DNA from 4 places in the Streptomyces sp. NPDC041796 genome. Region 1 is predicted to be linked to each of the others. Evidence: riboswitches for the same ligand, from Rfam matches in the RefSeq annotation. Region 1 holds a riboswitch; each other region holds the start of a gene.
The links. A riboswitch is a leader RNA that binds a small molecule or an ion and turns the genes downstream of it on or off. The one in region 1 is predicted to bind cobalamin.
Positions count from the first base shown of each region.

Region 2: linked by a shared signal. The riboswitch ahead of ACZ6C1_RS00860 (ribonucleoside-diphosphate reductase subunit alpha) and the one ahead of ACZ6C1_RS18925 (ABC transporter substrate-binding protein) in region 1 are both predicted to bind cobalamin.
Region 3: linked by a shared signal. The riboswitch ahead of ACZ6C1_RS05390 (energy-coupling factor ABC transporter permease) and the one ahead of ACZ6C1_RS18925 (ABC transporter substrate-binding protein) in region 1 are both predicted to bind cobalamin.
Region 4: linked by a shared signal. The riboswitch ahead of ACZ6C1_RS04575 (ABC transporter substrate-binding protein) and the one ahead of ACZ6C1_RS18925 (ABC transporter substrate-binding protein) in region 1 are both predicted to bind cobalamin.

Region 1 covers NZ_JBVJAH010000008.1:295,923-299,119, forward strand. Annotated here, with positions in the region: gene ACZ6C1_RS18920 (ABC transporter substrate-binding protein) at 1-1,553, opposite strand, end outside; cobalamin riboswitch at 1,708-1,904, shown strand; gene ACZ6C1_RS18925 (ABC transporter substrate-binding protein) at 1,944-2,972, shown strand; gene ACZ6C1_RS18930 (FecCD family ABC transporter permease) at 2,969-3,197, shown strand, end outside.
Region 2 covers NZ_JBVJAH010000001.1:187,871-191,067, forward strand. Annotated here, with positions in the region: gene ACZ6C1_RS00860 (ribonucleoside-diphosphate reductase subunit alpha) at 1-1,645, opposite strand, end outside; cobalamin riboswitch at 1,784-1,906, opposite strand; gene ACZ6C1_RS00865 (GNAT family N-acetyltransferase) at 1,960-2,463, opposite strand; gene ACZ6C1_RS00870 (YbdD/YjiX family protein) at 2,546-2,758, opposite strand; gene ACZ6C1_RS00875 (carbon starvation CstA family protein) at 2,767-3,197, opposite strand, start outside.
Region 3 covers NZ_JBVJAH010000002.1:436,206-439,402, forward strand. Annotated here, with positions in the region: gene dhaK (dihydroxyacetone kinase subunit DhaK) at 1-362, shown strand, start outside; gene dhaL (dihydroxyacetone kinase subunit DhaL) at 371-985, shown strand; gene ACZ6C1_RS05385 (PTS-dependent dihydroxyacetone kinase phosphotransferase subunit DhaM) at 982-1,383, shown strand; cobalamin riboswitch at 1,451-1,685, shown strand; gene ACZ6C1_RS05390 (energy-coupling factor ABC transporter permease) at 1,717-2,400, shown strand; gene ACZ6C1_RS05395 (energy-coupling factor ABC transporter substrate-binding protein) at 2,397-2,804, shown strand; gene cbiQ (cobalt ECF transporter T component CbiQ) at 2,810-3,197, shown strand, end outside.
Region 4 covers NZ_JBVJAH010000002.1:270,520-273,716, reverse strand. Annotated here, with positions in the region: gene ACZ6C1_RS04580 (FecCD family ABC transporter permease) at 1-874, opposite strand, end outside; gene ACZ6C1_RS04575 (ABC transporter substrate-binding protein) at 886-1,977, opposite strand; cobalamin riboswitch at 2,008-2,189, opposite strand; gene ACZ6C1_RS04570 (GlxA family transcriptional regulator) at 2,180-3,160, opposite strand.

The DNA.
Region 1 (3,197 bases):
CACGCCTTGTCGAAGCGTGCCGAGCCCAGGGTGTTGGGCGGAGCCGCCTCGATGCCCCGGACCCGCGACGAGACACCGTTCAGCCAGTCCGGGTGGCCCCAGATCAGCAGGCCGCCCTCGTCGTGGAGGGTGCGCTGCAACCGGCCGTACAGAGCGGTGCGTTCGGCCACGTCAGTGGTGGACTGGGCCTTGGCGAAGGTGGCGTCGAAGTCCTTGCGGCGCCAAGCGGAGGCGTTGAACGCCGACTTCGTCAGCAGGCGGTCGTTGATGTAGTTGGGGATCGTCATCGCGCCGGAACGGTGGCTGCCCATCGCACCCTTGGTGAGCTGGTCCTTGAAGTACGTCTCCGACGCACCCGTGGTGACCTTCACCCGCAGACCGGCGTCGGCGGCCTGCTCCGCGAAGAGGGTCGCCGCCTCCACGAAGCCGTTGGCGGCCGAGGAGGTGTAGATCGACAGGGTCTTGTTGAGCACGCCGGCCTTCTTCAGCAGCGCACGCACCTCCTCGACGTCACGCGTACGCTGCGGAATGTCCTCGGGGTAGTACTGGTAGCCCTTGCCGAACATGTCGTTGCCGACCACGCCCTGGCCCGCCAGGACGACCCGCACCAGCTTCTCGCGGTCGGCGAGCAGCTTGAACGCCCGTGTGACGTCGGGGTTGTCGAAGGGCTCCTGGTCGCACTTCATCACGATGGCGTGGGCCGTGCTGCCCTTCGCCGCCAGGATCCGCACCGATGCGTCGGCCTGTACGGTCCGGGCGAAGGTCGGGGTCATCTCGTAGCCGAACTCCGCCTCGCCCGCCCGCAGGGCGTTGCCCCGGGCGTCGGCGTCGGCGGACAGGATCCTCAGCTCGTCGACGTAGGCCCCGCCGTCCCAGTGGTCGTCGAACCGTTCGGCGACGAAGGCGCGCCCGGCCCGGAAGGACTTCAGCCTGAACGCCCCGGTCCCCACGGGCTTGGCGGGGTCGGCGTAACGGGAGCTGACGACGGCCGTGCCCAGCGTGCCGAGCAGGGCGGGGAACTCGGCGCCGGGCTGCTTCAGCGCGACCTCCACGACGTTCTTCCCGGCGCTCCGGCTCTTCTTGAGGTCGATGACGGAGAGCAGGCTCTGCGCGAAGTGGGTGGTCGCCTTCGGGTCGAGGATGCGGCCGAAGGTGAACAGCACGTCCTCGGGCGTGAGCCGCTTCCCGTCGTGGAACAGCGCGTCGCGCAGCGTGAACCGCCACAGCGTCGCGTCGGCGTTGGACTCCCATGTCCGGGCGAGGCGCGGCACCGGCTTCATGGTGGCGTCCAGGTCCACGAGCCGGTCGAAGAGGGCCTTGGTACGGGCCATGTCGATGGCGAGGGCCTCGGCGTGCGGGTCGATGGTCTCCTGCTCGCCACCCCCGGTGAACAGCGCCCGGAACTGACCGCCGCGCCGGGGCTTCGCCTTGTCGCCCGCGGCCGCTCCGCCGCTGCCGGCGCCGCCACCGCACCCGGTGAGCGCCAGGGCGCCGGCACCGGCGGCGGCACCGGTGAGGGCGAGGAATTCTCGACGGTTGTGCCAGATGGACATGCTGCTCCCAGGAATCACGTGAGTGGGCCCCCGCACCGCGGCCGCGCCGGACGGAGGACGGACGGTGGGGGGCGTGAGCAGCATCGACTATATGAAAATGATTGTCAACATCGTCTGATGATCCGTCGGTCGCGTGATCATGCCTCGACGCCTGTGGTAGCTTGCGCGGGCCAGTCGAACTCCGTGCGTATGCACGTGGGTCAGGGAATCCGGTGGGAATCCGGAACTGACGCGCAGCGGTGAGGGCGACGGGCGTGGCAGCAAAGCCACTGGGCCGGATCCCCCGGCCCGGGAAGGCGCCTCGCCCGGATGACCCCGAGTCCGAAGACCTGCTGGCACGTTCCGTACGGACGGGCCCCGCGCATGGGCCCTCGACGCTAGGACATCGCCGTGCCCCTCACGCGCCCCACGCCTTCGTTCGCCCTGCTCGCGTGCGGGGCCCTCCTCCTGACCGGATGCGGCGCCCCCGCCGGGTCCCCGTCGCCCTCCTCCGACCGGGCCCGGGTGCTCGACAACTGCGGCCGGAAGGTGGAGATCCCGGAGAAGGGCCCACAGCGGGCCGTCTCGCTCAACCAGGGCACCACCGAGATCATGCTGTCCCTGGGCCTGGCCGACCGGATGGCCGGAACCGCCACCTGGACCGACCCCGTCATGAAGGGCCTGGAAAAGGCCAACGCGGGAGTGGAGCGGCTCGCCGAGAACAACCCCTCCTTCGAAAGAGTCCTCGACACCGAACCCGATTTCGTCACGGCGTCGTTCGCCTCCACCCTCGGCAAGGGCGGCGTGGCCACCCGCGAACAGTTCACCAAGCTGGGGGTGCCCACCTACCTCTCGCCGTCCGACTGCGAGGGCAAGGACAACAGCGGCTCGGGAGACGGTGTCCGCACCAAGCCGCTGACCATGGACACGGTCTACGGGGAAGTGCGCGACCTCGCCCGGGTCTTCGGCGAGGAGAAGCGCGGCGACCAACTGGTCGCGCGGCTCACCTCCCGCGTCACCCGAGCGACCACGGGCCTCGACGCCTCCGACGTCACCCTGCTGTACTGGTTCTCCGACGCCAAGTCGCCCTACATGGCGGGCTGCTGCGGAGCCCCCGGCATCATCACGCGCGAACTCGGCGCCAAGAACGTCTTCGACGACACCACCGAGGAATGGCCCCAGATCAACTGGGAGACCGTGGCCGACCGCAACCCCGACGTCCTGGTGATCGGAGACCTCACCCGCAAGGCACAGACGGGGGAGAGCGCCGCGAAGAAGATCGAGTTCCTGGAGTCGAACCCCGTCACCAGGAACATGGACGCCGTCAAGCACCGGCGGTACGTCCTGGTCAGCGGCCAGGCCATGAACCCGACCATCCGCACGGTCGAAGGCATCGAACAAGTCGCCGCCGGACTGCGCCGGTTCGGTCTGGCGAAGTGACGACCACCCTGCTGCGCACGGCGGCGGGGTTCGCGGCGCTCGCCGCGTCCGTCGCCGTGGCGATCACCATCGGCCCCGCGGACATCGGTGTCGCCGACGTCTGGTCCGTCGTCGCCGCCCACCTCGGCGGGGACGCCCCCACCCTGACACCCATCAGGGACGGGATCGTCTGGAACCTCAGGCTGCCCCGTACCCTGCTGGCCGCCGTGTGCGGCGCGGGACTCG
Region 2 (3,197 bases), on a different contig from region 1:
CGGACGCCTCGTACGCGGCCAGCATGATCCGCTCGGCGATACGGGTCGACAGGGCGCGCGCCGCGGGGGAGTCGAACGGCAGCTTCAGCTTGAAGAAGACGTCCTGGAGGCCCATGGCGCCCAGGCCCACGGGCCGCCACCTGGCGTTGGAGCGCCCGGCCTGCTCGGTCGGATAGAAGTTGATGTCGACGACCCGGTCGAGGAACGTGACGGCCGTACGGACGGTCTCGTCCAGCCGCTCCCAGTCGATGTCCCCGCCGGACACGAACGAGCCGAGGTTGACCGACCCCAGGTTGCAGACGGCGGTCTCCCCGTCGTCCGTCACCTCGAGGATCTCGGTGCACAGGTTGGAGGAGTGGACGGTGTGGCCCGGCTCGGCGGTCTGGTTGGCCGTACGGTTCGAGGCGTCCTTGAACGTCATCCAGCCGTTGCCGGTCTGCGCGAGGGTCCGCATCATCCGGCCGTACAGGTCACGGGCCGGCATGGTCTTGCGGGCCAGGCCCCTGGCCTCGGCGGCGCGGTAGGCCGCGTCGAACTCGTCGCCCCACAGGTCGACCAGCTCCGGCACGTCGGCCGGCGAGAACAGCGACCACTCGGCGTCGGCGTTGACCCGGCGCATGAACTCGTCCGGGATCCAGTGCGCCAGGTTCAGGTTGTGCGTACGCCGGGCGTCCTCGCCCGTGTTGTCGCGCAGCTCCAGGAACTCCTCGATGTCCGCGTGCCACGTCTCCAGGTACACGGCCGCCGCGCCCTTGCGCCGCCCGCCCTGGTTCACGGCAGCGACCGAGGCGTCCAGCGTCTTCAGGAACGGCACGATGCCGTTGGAGTGGCCGTTGGTGCCGCGGATCAGTGAACCGCGCGCCCGGATGCGGGAGTACGACAGCCCGATGCCGCCCGCGTGCTTCGACAGCCGCGCCACCTGGTGGTAGCGGTCGTAGATGGAGTCCAGCTCGTCCAGCGGCGAGTCCAGCAGGTAGCACGACGACATCTGGGGGTGGCGTGTACCGGAGTTGAACAGCGTGGGGGAGGAGGGCAGGTAGTCCAGCTGGCTCATCAGCCCGTACAGCGCCGCGACCTCGTCCAGCGCCCGTACGGAGTCGTCCTCCGCCAGCCCTGCCGCCACCCGCAGCATGAAGTGCTGCGGCGTCTCGATCACCTTGCGCGTGATCGGGTGCCGGAGCAGGTAGCGCGAGTACAGCGTCCGCAGCCCGAAGTAGCCGAACCGATCGTCGCCCGCCGGGTCGACCAACGCGTCCATCCCGTCCGCGTGGAGCGACACGAACGCGGCCGTACGGTCCGCGATCAGACCCTCGCGGTGCCCCACCGCCACCGACGCCGAGAACGACACCGCGCCCTGCCCGGCCGCCTCCTCCGCGATGGTCCGCGTCAGCAGCCGCGCCGCGAGCCGGGAGTACGCCGGGTCCTCGGCGATCAGACCGGCGGCCGCCTCGGTGGCGAGCTCGCGCAGCTCCGCCTCGTCCGAACCGGCGTGCCGGCCGCGCAGCGCGGCGGCGGCGACCCGGCCGGGGTCGGTGTCGGGCAGATCGGCGGTGAGGTCGGTCAGGGTCCGCAGCAGTACGGTCCCGGGTCCGTCGCTTCCGTCGCTCTCGATCGCTGAAACCGGATCGGCTGGCGCGATGGTCACGTGGGGGCTCTCCCTCGCTCGGCTCGGGGCCGCCGCGAACGCGGGCAGGGGAGCGGGCACGCCCGGGCACAGGGCGCAAAGCACCGCGTCCACCGGCCCATTCCGCGAGGCCCGGACGTCTGGGCACCCGAACCGGACGGTCCGGGCGCGCTGTCGGCAGGTCTTCGGACTCGTACGTACACAAAGGCACACCAACACACCGTTGCGGGACAGTTCCGGAATTCCACCGGATTCCCCTGCGGCGACAGCGAGGACGAGCATACATGTGGGGGGCGCCCGTTGAGGCACCCCCCACATGTTGTGTCTTCCGTGCCTCAGAACTCCAGCGCGTACGTGAAGAGGGTCACGCCCGGAAGGGGCTCCCAGTCCCTCTCCGGGGTCCGCACGAACCCCAGCCGCTCGTGGATCCGGTGCGCCGCGCGCATGGACTGCCGGCAGGACAGCACCAGCCGCGCACACCCCTCCACCGCCCGCGCCCGCTCCACACACGCCCGTACGAGCGCCTCGCCCGCGCCCCGCCGCCGCGCCTCCCGCGCCACCGCCAGCATCCGGAGCTCCGCCTCCCCGACCCGGGCGAGCTCGGCCCACCGGGCGCCGCCCTCCGCCACGAACGTCACCCCGCCGAGCACCCGTTCGTCCTCGCCGACCGCGACCAGCACCTCCGCCTCGGCGGCCCGCCGGGCCACGTCCCGCAGCTCGATGAGGTACTCGTCGCTCTCCCCGAAGGGCAGCAACCCGTCCCCGAGATAGGCCTGCGCCGTGACCTCGGCGAGCGCCTGGTGTTCCTCCGGCCGTACCGCCCTGATGGTGATGTCCATGGACCGAGTGTGGAGGCGTACGGCGACGGGCCGCCGCATTTCCGTCCCCGGAAACACGGCGGCCCGTCGTGCCGTCACCCGCTCAGCAGCAGCGGAACCCGTCGCGGGGGTCCGCCTCCAGCGCGTCGGTGCGCCGCCGCTCGAACTCGCGGCGGGTCATGACCTCGGCGTCCGGGTCGCAGGAGCGGACGTGGGCGACGTAGGTGTCGTACGCGGCCTCACCGGACACCTCGCGGACGTACCAGCGGATCCAGCCCGCCGCCCGGCGCAGCCGGCCGCCCGCCCCCGTGGTCACCGGGGGCCTCACTTCGAGCCGCTCCCGGCCGGCACCGCCTCACCGGTGCCGCCCTCCTTCCGGATGCCGCCCTCGGGGCCGAGCCCGGCCGCGACCAGTTCGGCCTTCTCCTCCGCCGTGGGGAACAGCCCGGCCGGAGCGACCAGCCTGGACGGGGTGTACGGGACCTCGGAGAGCTTCACCTGGTCGGGGTTGGCGACGGCCTTGAAGCAGACCCGTCCCGCGTCGGCGATCACCACCACGATGAGCAGGGCGAAGAGGGCGGAAAGGACGCCGTCGACCGTGGAGTTGGTGACGACGGTGTGCATGTCGTCCATCGACTTCGCGGGGGGCAGCACCTGCCCGGAGTCGATGCCCGCCTGGTACTTGTCCCGCTGGGCGAAGAAGCCCACCCGGGGGTCGGCCGAGAAGATCTTCTGCCAGCTCGCGGTGAGCGTGA
Region 3 (3,197 bases), on a different contig from region 1:
TGGAGTTGGGCATCGGCATCCATGGGGAGCCCGGGCGGGAGCGGCGCCCCATGATGACCTCGGGCGAGATCGCCGACTTGGCGGTGGACGCCGTCCTGGAGGACCTCGGGCCGAGCGGTCCGGTGCTGGTGCTGGTCAACGGCATGGGTGCGACGCCGTTGCTGGAGCTGTACGGGTTCAATGCCGAGGTCCAGCGGGTGCTGGGCGAGCGGGGCGTCTCCGTGGCCCGTACGCTCGTCGGCAATTACGTGACCTCGCTCGACATGGCCGGGTGCTCGGTGACCCTGTGTCAGGTGGACGAGGAACTGCTGCGACTGTGGGACGCGCCGGTGCGGACGGCCGCCCTGCGGTGGGGAATGTGAGGCCCGTGATGCTTGACGCGGAGTTCTTCCGGCGCTGGATGACCGGCGTGGCCGCATCCGTGGACCGGGAGGCGGACCGGCTCACCGAGCTCGACTCGGCGATCGGTGACGCGGACCACGGTGCCAATCTGCAGCGCGGTTTCGCCGCGGTGGTCAAGGCCCTGGAGGGCGGTACGGCCATGACGCCGGGGGCCGTGCTCAGGCTCGCGGGGCAGCAGCTGATCTCGACGGTCGGCGGCGCGTCGGGGCCTTTGTACGGGACGCTGCTGCGGCGCACCGGCAAGGCGCTGGGCGACGCCGCCGAGGTGGCGCCCGTGCAGCTTGCGGAGGCGCTGCGGGTGGGCGTGGCGGCGGTGGCGCAGCTCGGCGGGGCGAAGGCCGGGGACAAGACGATGCTGGACGCGCTGGAGCCGGCCGTCGAGGCGCTGGCCGAGTCGCTCGGTGCGTCGTTCGCGGCGGCGGCGGAGGCGGCGGACCAGGGCGCCCTCGCGACCGTACCGATGCGGGCGCGCAAGGGCCGGGCCAGCTATCTCGGTGAGCGGAGCGTCGGTCACCAGGACCCGGGCGCGACGTCCTCGGCGCTGCTGATCGCGGCGCTCGCCGACGCCGAGGGGGCTCGGTGAGCGCGCGGGTGGGCGTCGTGCTGGTCTCGCACAGCGCGGCCGTCGCGTCCTCGGTCGCCGAGCTGGCCCGGGGCCTCGCCGGTGGCGGGACCGCGCCGGTGGCGGCGGCGGGCGGCACTCCGGACGGTGGTCTCGGCACCAGCGCGGAGCTGATCACACGGGCGGCGGCGGCCGTCGACGGCGGGGCGGGGGTGGCCGTCCTGGTGGACCTCGGCAGCGCCGTCCTGACGGTGAAGGCCCTGCTCGCGGAGGGCGACGAACTCCCCGGGGGGACGCGTCTGGTGGACGCGCCGTTCGTGGAGGGCGCCGTGGCGGCGGTGGTCACCGCGTCCGCGGGAGGGGATCTGGACGCGGTGGTGCGGGCAGCGTCCGAGGCGTACGGATACCGCAAGGAGTGAGGCGCGCCCACGGGGTGGAGCCGGGCCGCGCACCGACGCGCGGGTTGTGATGTACCTGGTCAACGCACTACTGTCGCAGGGCCTTGGTGTACGGGAAACCGGTGCGGTACCGGTGCGGCCCTCGCCACTGTGATCGGGAAGTCCGGCTCCACTCCCGGGGAATCCACCCCTGGAAGCCACTGGAACGCCGCGGGAGACCGCGGTGTCCGGGAAGGCGGAGTCGCGGCGGCACGTCGTCCGGGGGGGACACCCCCGGACCCCCTCCCGTCAGCCAGGAGACCGGCCAGGGCGCGTTGTCCATCCACGAGGTGCTGGAGAGGGTCTCCCCACATCATGCATATCGCCGAGGGCTATTTGCCCCCCGCGCACGCGGTCGCCTGGACCGTCGCCGCCGCTCCCTTCGTCGCCCATGGCGTTCGTTCGCTGACCCGCGAGGTCAAGGCGAATCCCGAATCGACTCTCCTGCTCGGCGCGTCCGGTGCCTTCACTTTTGTCCTGTCCGCCCTGAAAATCCCCTCGGTCACCGGGAGTTGCTCCCACCCGACCGGCACCGGCCTGGGCGCGATCCTGTTCCGGCCACCGATCATGGCGGTCCTCGGCACCATCACCCTGCTCTTCCAGGCGCTGCTGCTGGCGCACGGGGGCCTGACGACGCTGGGCGCGAACGCGTTCTCGATGGCGATCGTCGGTCCGTGGGCCGGTTTCGGCGTGTACTGGCTGCTGCGCCGCTTCGACGTGCCGCTGATGGTGAGCGTGTTCTTCGGGGCGTTCGTGGCCGACCTGTCGACGTACTGCGTCACCAGCGTGCAGCTGGCGCTGGCGTTCCCGGACCCCAGCAGCGGTGTCGTCGGGGCGCTGGCGAAGTTCGGCGGGATCTTCGCCGTCACCCAGATTCCGCTGGCCGTCAGCGAGGGTCTGCTGACCGTGCTGGTGATGCGGCTGCTGATGCAGTCCAGCAAGGGTGATCTGGCCCGGCTCGGTGTCGTGTCCGTGAAGAAGGAGGCCGTGGCCCGATGAGCCGTAACGCCAGGATCAATACGCTGCTGCTGCTCGTCGTGGTCGCGCTCGCCGTCCTGCCGCTGGCGCTGGGGATGGGCGACCACAAGGAGGAGCCGTTCACGGGTGCCGACGGGCAGGCCGAGACGGCCATCACCGAGTCGCACCCGGACTACAAGCCGTGGTTCAGCCCGCTGTACGAGCCGCCGTCCGGTGAGATCGAGTCGGCGCTGTTCTCCCTCCAGGCCGCCCTCGGCGCCGGGGTGCTGGCCTACTACTTCGGTCTGCGGCGCGGCCGTCGGCAGGGCGAGGCTCGCGCCCGCGCCGGGGCGCCGGGCGGGGACGTCCCGGGGACGGAGCCCTCGGAAGCGGGGCCCTCGGAAGCGGGGCCCTCGGGCGCCGACGCGTCGCGCGCCTCCGCCTAGCCGCCGTGCTGCCGATCGACGCGGCGGCGCACAGCAGCCGCTGGCGCCGCCGCCATCCGTGCGAGAAGGCCGCCCTGGGCTTCGGGCTGACGGCGCTGGCCGTGTGCCTGCCGCCCTGGCCGGGGGCCGTACTCGTCGCCGCCGCGACCCTCGTGGTGCTGCTCGGCCCGGCCGGGGTCGCGGCACGTCAGCTGTGGCGGGCGTGGCGCATCCCGCTCGGTTTCTGTGTGACGGGCGCGGTGCCGCTGCTGTTCCAGGTCGGCGGGCCGGACGGGTTCGTCACGCTCGCGCCGGACGGACCGGTGCACGCGGGGCGGTTGCTGCTGCGTACGTCGGCGGCCTCCCTGGGCGTGCTGCTGTTCGCGTTCACCACGCCGGTGTCCGACGTGCTGC
Region 4 (3,197 bases), on a different contig from region 1:
AAGCAATGGGCCCGGTCGCCGCGACGAGGACGCCGGTGACCAGGGACAGCACGACGAACATCCGGGCGCGGAAGCGGGCCACATCGAGCCCCATCGTGGTGGCGGCCTCCTCGCCCGCCAACAGCAGGTTCAACGAGCGGGCCTGCACCAGCAGCACACCGATGCCCACCAGCAGTGCGGCCGCCGGCAGCCACAGCGTGGTCCACCGCACGCCACCGAGACCGCCGAGGGTCCAGGCCAGCACCTCACGCGCCTGGTTGCCCCGGTCGGCGGTCAGCAGCATCAGGTCCGTCACGGCGGTGAGTACCGAGGCGACCGCGACTCCCGACAGCACCAGCCGGACGGACGTGATCCGTCCACCCGCCCGGGCCGTGGTGTAGACGAGCAGCAGGGTCAGCAGGGCTCCGGCGAACGCGGCCACCGACAGCGACACGGCACCGAAGAGACCGAAACCCCCGACGATCACGGTGACGGCGCCCAGCGACGCGCCCGAGGACACCCCCAGCAGATACGGCTCCGCCAGCGGGTTGCGCACCAGGGCCTGCATGGCCGTTCCCACGACGGCCAGACCCGCGCCGGTCACCGCCCCGAGGAGTACGCGCGGCGCCCGGACGTCGAGGACGATCGTCTCGCGGGCGCGGGACCAGCCCGGCTCCGCCCAGTCGGCCCCCAGTCCGTGCGACACGATGCCCCACACCTGGCCGGGCGGCACGTGCACCGAGCCGATGGCCAGCGCAGCCGTGACCGAGACCACGAGGAGAGCGCCGAGCACCACCAGGGTCAGTCCGTACGTCAGCCCGTACGTCCGCCTGTCCGTTCGCCCGCCCGTTCGTCCGGGCGGCCGTCCCGGCCGGCGCACCCGAGCGGCGTCCACGGCCCGGTCCGTCACCGGAAGCGCTCCGGGTGCAGCCCGCGGGCCAGGTCCTCGACCGCGTACGGGGCGCGGACGCCGACCAGCGTCGCCGTGAGCGGCAGCACAACGAACCGCTTGTTCCTGATGGCGGGCACATCGGCCAGGGCGGGCTGGGAGAGCAGGAACTTCTTCTTCTCCTCCACGCTCCCGGCCCCACGGTAGTCGTAGATCGCGATCGCCTCGGGCCGACGTGCGACCACCTGCTCCCAGGACACGTCGCCGAAGACATCGTCCAGGTCCGAGAAGACGTTGCGCCCGCCGGCCAGCCTGATGATCTCCGTACCCAGGCTCTTCCCGCCCGCGGTGAACGCGGACTTGTCCCCGCTGTCGTACACGAACACCGGCACCGCAGGTGCGCCTTCGACCGCGTCTCCGGCCTTGCGGACGCGATCCCGCAGCCCGGCCACCACCGTGTCGGCCCGCTCGGGTACGCCGAAGATCCTGCCGATGGTGCGGATCTCGTCGTACGTGTCCTTCATGGACACCTGTTTCCGGCCGCAGTACTCACGGTTGAGGTAGGTGTCGATGCCCGCGTCGGCGAACGCCTTGCGGGACCGGCCCTCGTTCTCGGCGAACGCGCTTCCGTAGCCGCCGTAGACGAAGTCCGGTTCGGCCTCCAGGACGGTTTCGAACGACGGCTCCTTCTCGGCGAGTTCCGGCACGGCCGCGAAGTCCTTCCGGAACGCGGGCAGGACGGCCGAGTCGGGGAAGGCGGTGCCGACCATCCGGTCCTTCAGCCCGAGAGCGAGCATCAGTTCCGCGGGATGCTGGTGGATGGTGACGACACGGGAAGGCGGTTCGTCGTACGTGGTGCGGGTGCCGCAGTTGTCGATCGTGACCGGGAAACCCTTCGCGGACGTGGACGCGGGTCCTCGGTCGTCGGTTGTGCCCTTCGCGCCGCAGCCGCTCAGCAGGGCGGCCGACACCGCCGCGGAGAGGGCCACGGCGAGTGCCCGGCGCCGCAGGGCGTGGCGCCGGACGGCGTGGTGCGGGACGGCGTGGTGCCGTGTGCCGGGCGACGGGGAAGAGAGGGGAGAAAAGGGACGGTGGGTGCCGTCGTACACGTAAAGCCTCCTGGGGAGTCCGCGCTCCTCGGAACGGGCCCGCGACAGGCCAGTGTCCTGACTCCCGGATCGACGTTCCCCCTGCCTTCCCACGCGGCGCGCGGTGGCGTTCTCGAAGGTTCCACTCCCCGGTCACAGTGGCGGGACCGTGCCGGAATCGCACCGGCTTCCTGTCTCCCGTCGCGGTGATGACCAGCTGATACTACGTCTCCTGGGGGGAGCGCGCCCCGGCCGGCCGCCGGGTCTGGGCGGCCCGGTAGCGGGACGGCGAAATTCCGTAGCGGCTGGTGAACGCCTGGCGCAGTGACTCCGCGGTGCCGAATCCGCAGCGGGCTGCCACGCTCGCCATCGGCAGGGTCGTCGACGCGAGGAGATGGGCGGCGGCCTCGGTGCGGGCCAGGCGGACGAACCGGCCCGGTGCCTGCCCGAGGTGTTCCGTGAACAGCCGGGTGAGGTGACGCGTGGTCACCCCGGCGCGCTCGGCCAGCGCCGCCGCGCCGAGATCGTGGTCGGGGTGGGCGGTGATGTACTCGACGAGTGTGCGGACCAGTGTGTCGCGGGGCGGCGGAGCGGCGGTGAACAGGCTCATCTGTGCCTGGTTGCCCGGCCGTTGCAGGTAGACGACCAGGTCGCGGGCCACTTGGCGGGCCAGTTCGGGGCCGTGGTCCTCCTCGATGAACGCGAGGGTGAGGTCCAGTGCGCTGGTGATGCCCGCCGCCGTGTACACGTTCCCGTCCCGTACGTAGATGGGCGTGGGGTCCAGGACGACCCGGGGGTAGCGGGCGGCGAGCTGGGGGGTGAACCGCCAGTGCGTCGTGGCGCGCCGCCCGTCGAGCAGTCCGGCGGCGGCCAGAACGCTCGCTCCCGTGCAGACGGATGCCACGCGCCGGCTCTCCCTGGCCAGCCGCCGGACGTGCCCCACGAGCCGGGCGTCGGCGGCCGCCCGCTCGAATCCGGCGCCGCCCGAGACGATCAGCGTGTCGAGCGGTCCGATCAGCCGTTCGAGGGCCTGGTGACTCCCGAGGCTCAGCCCCCCGTCGCAGACGATCGGCGCGCCGCCCGGGCCGACCACGCTCACCCGGTACGGCTGGGCCGGTTCACCGAGCCGGTTGGCCATGGCCAGGCTCGTGGTCACACACGCGATGTCCAGCAACTCGGCCGCTTCGTAGCCGATCACCACCATGTGCCGTTCCGCCGTGCACCGTTCCTCGGTGCGCCGT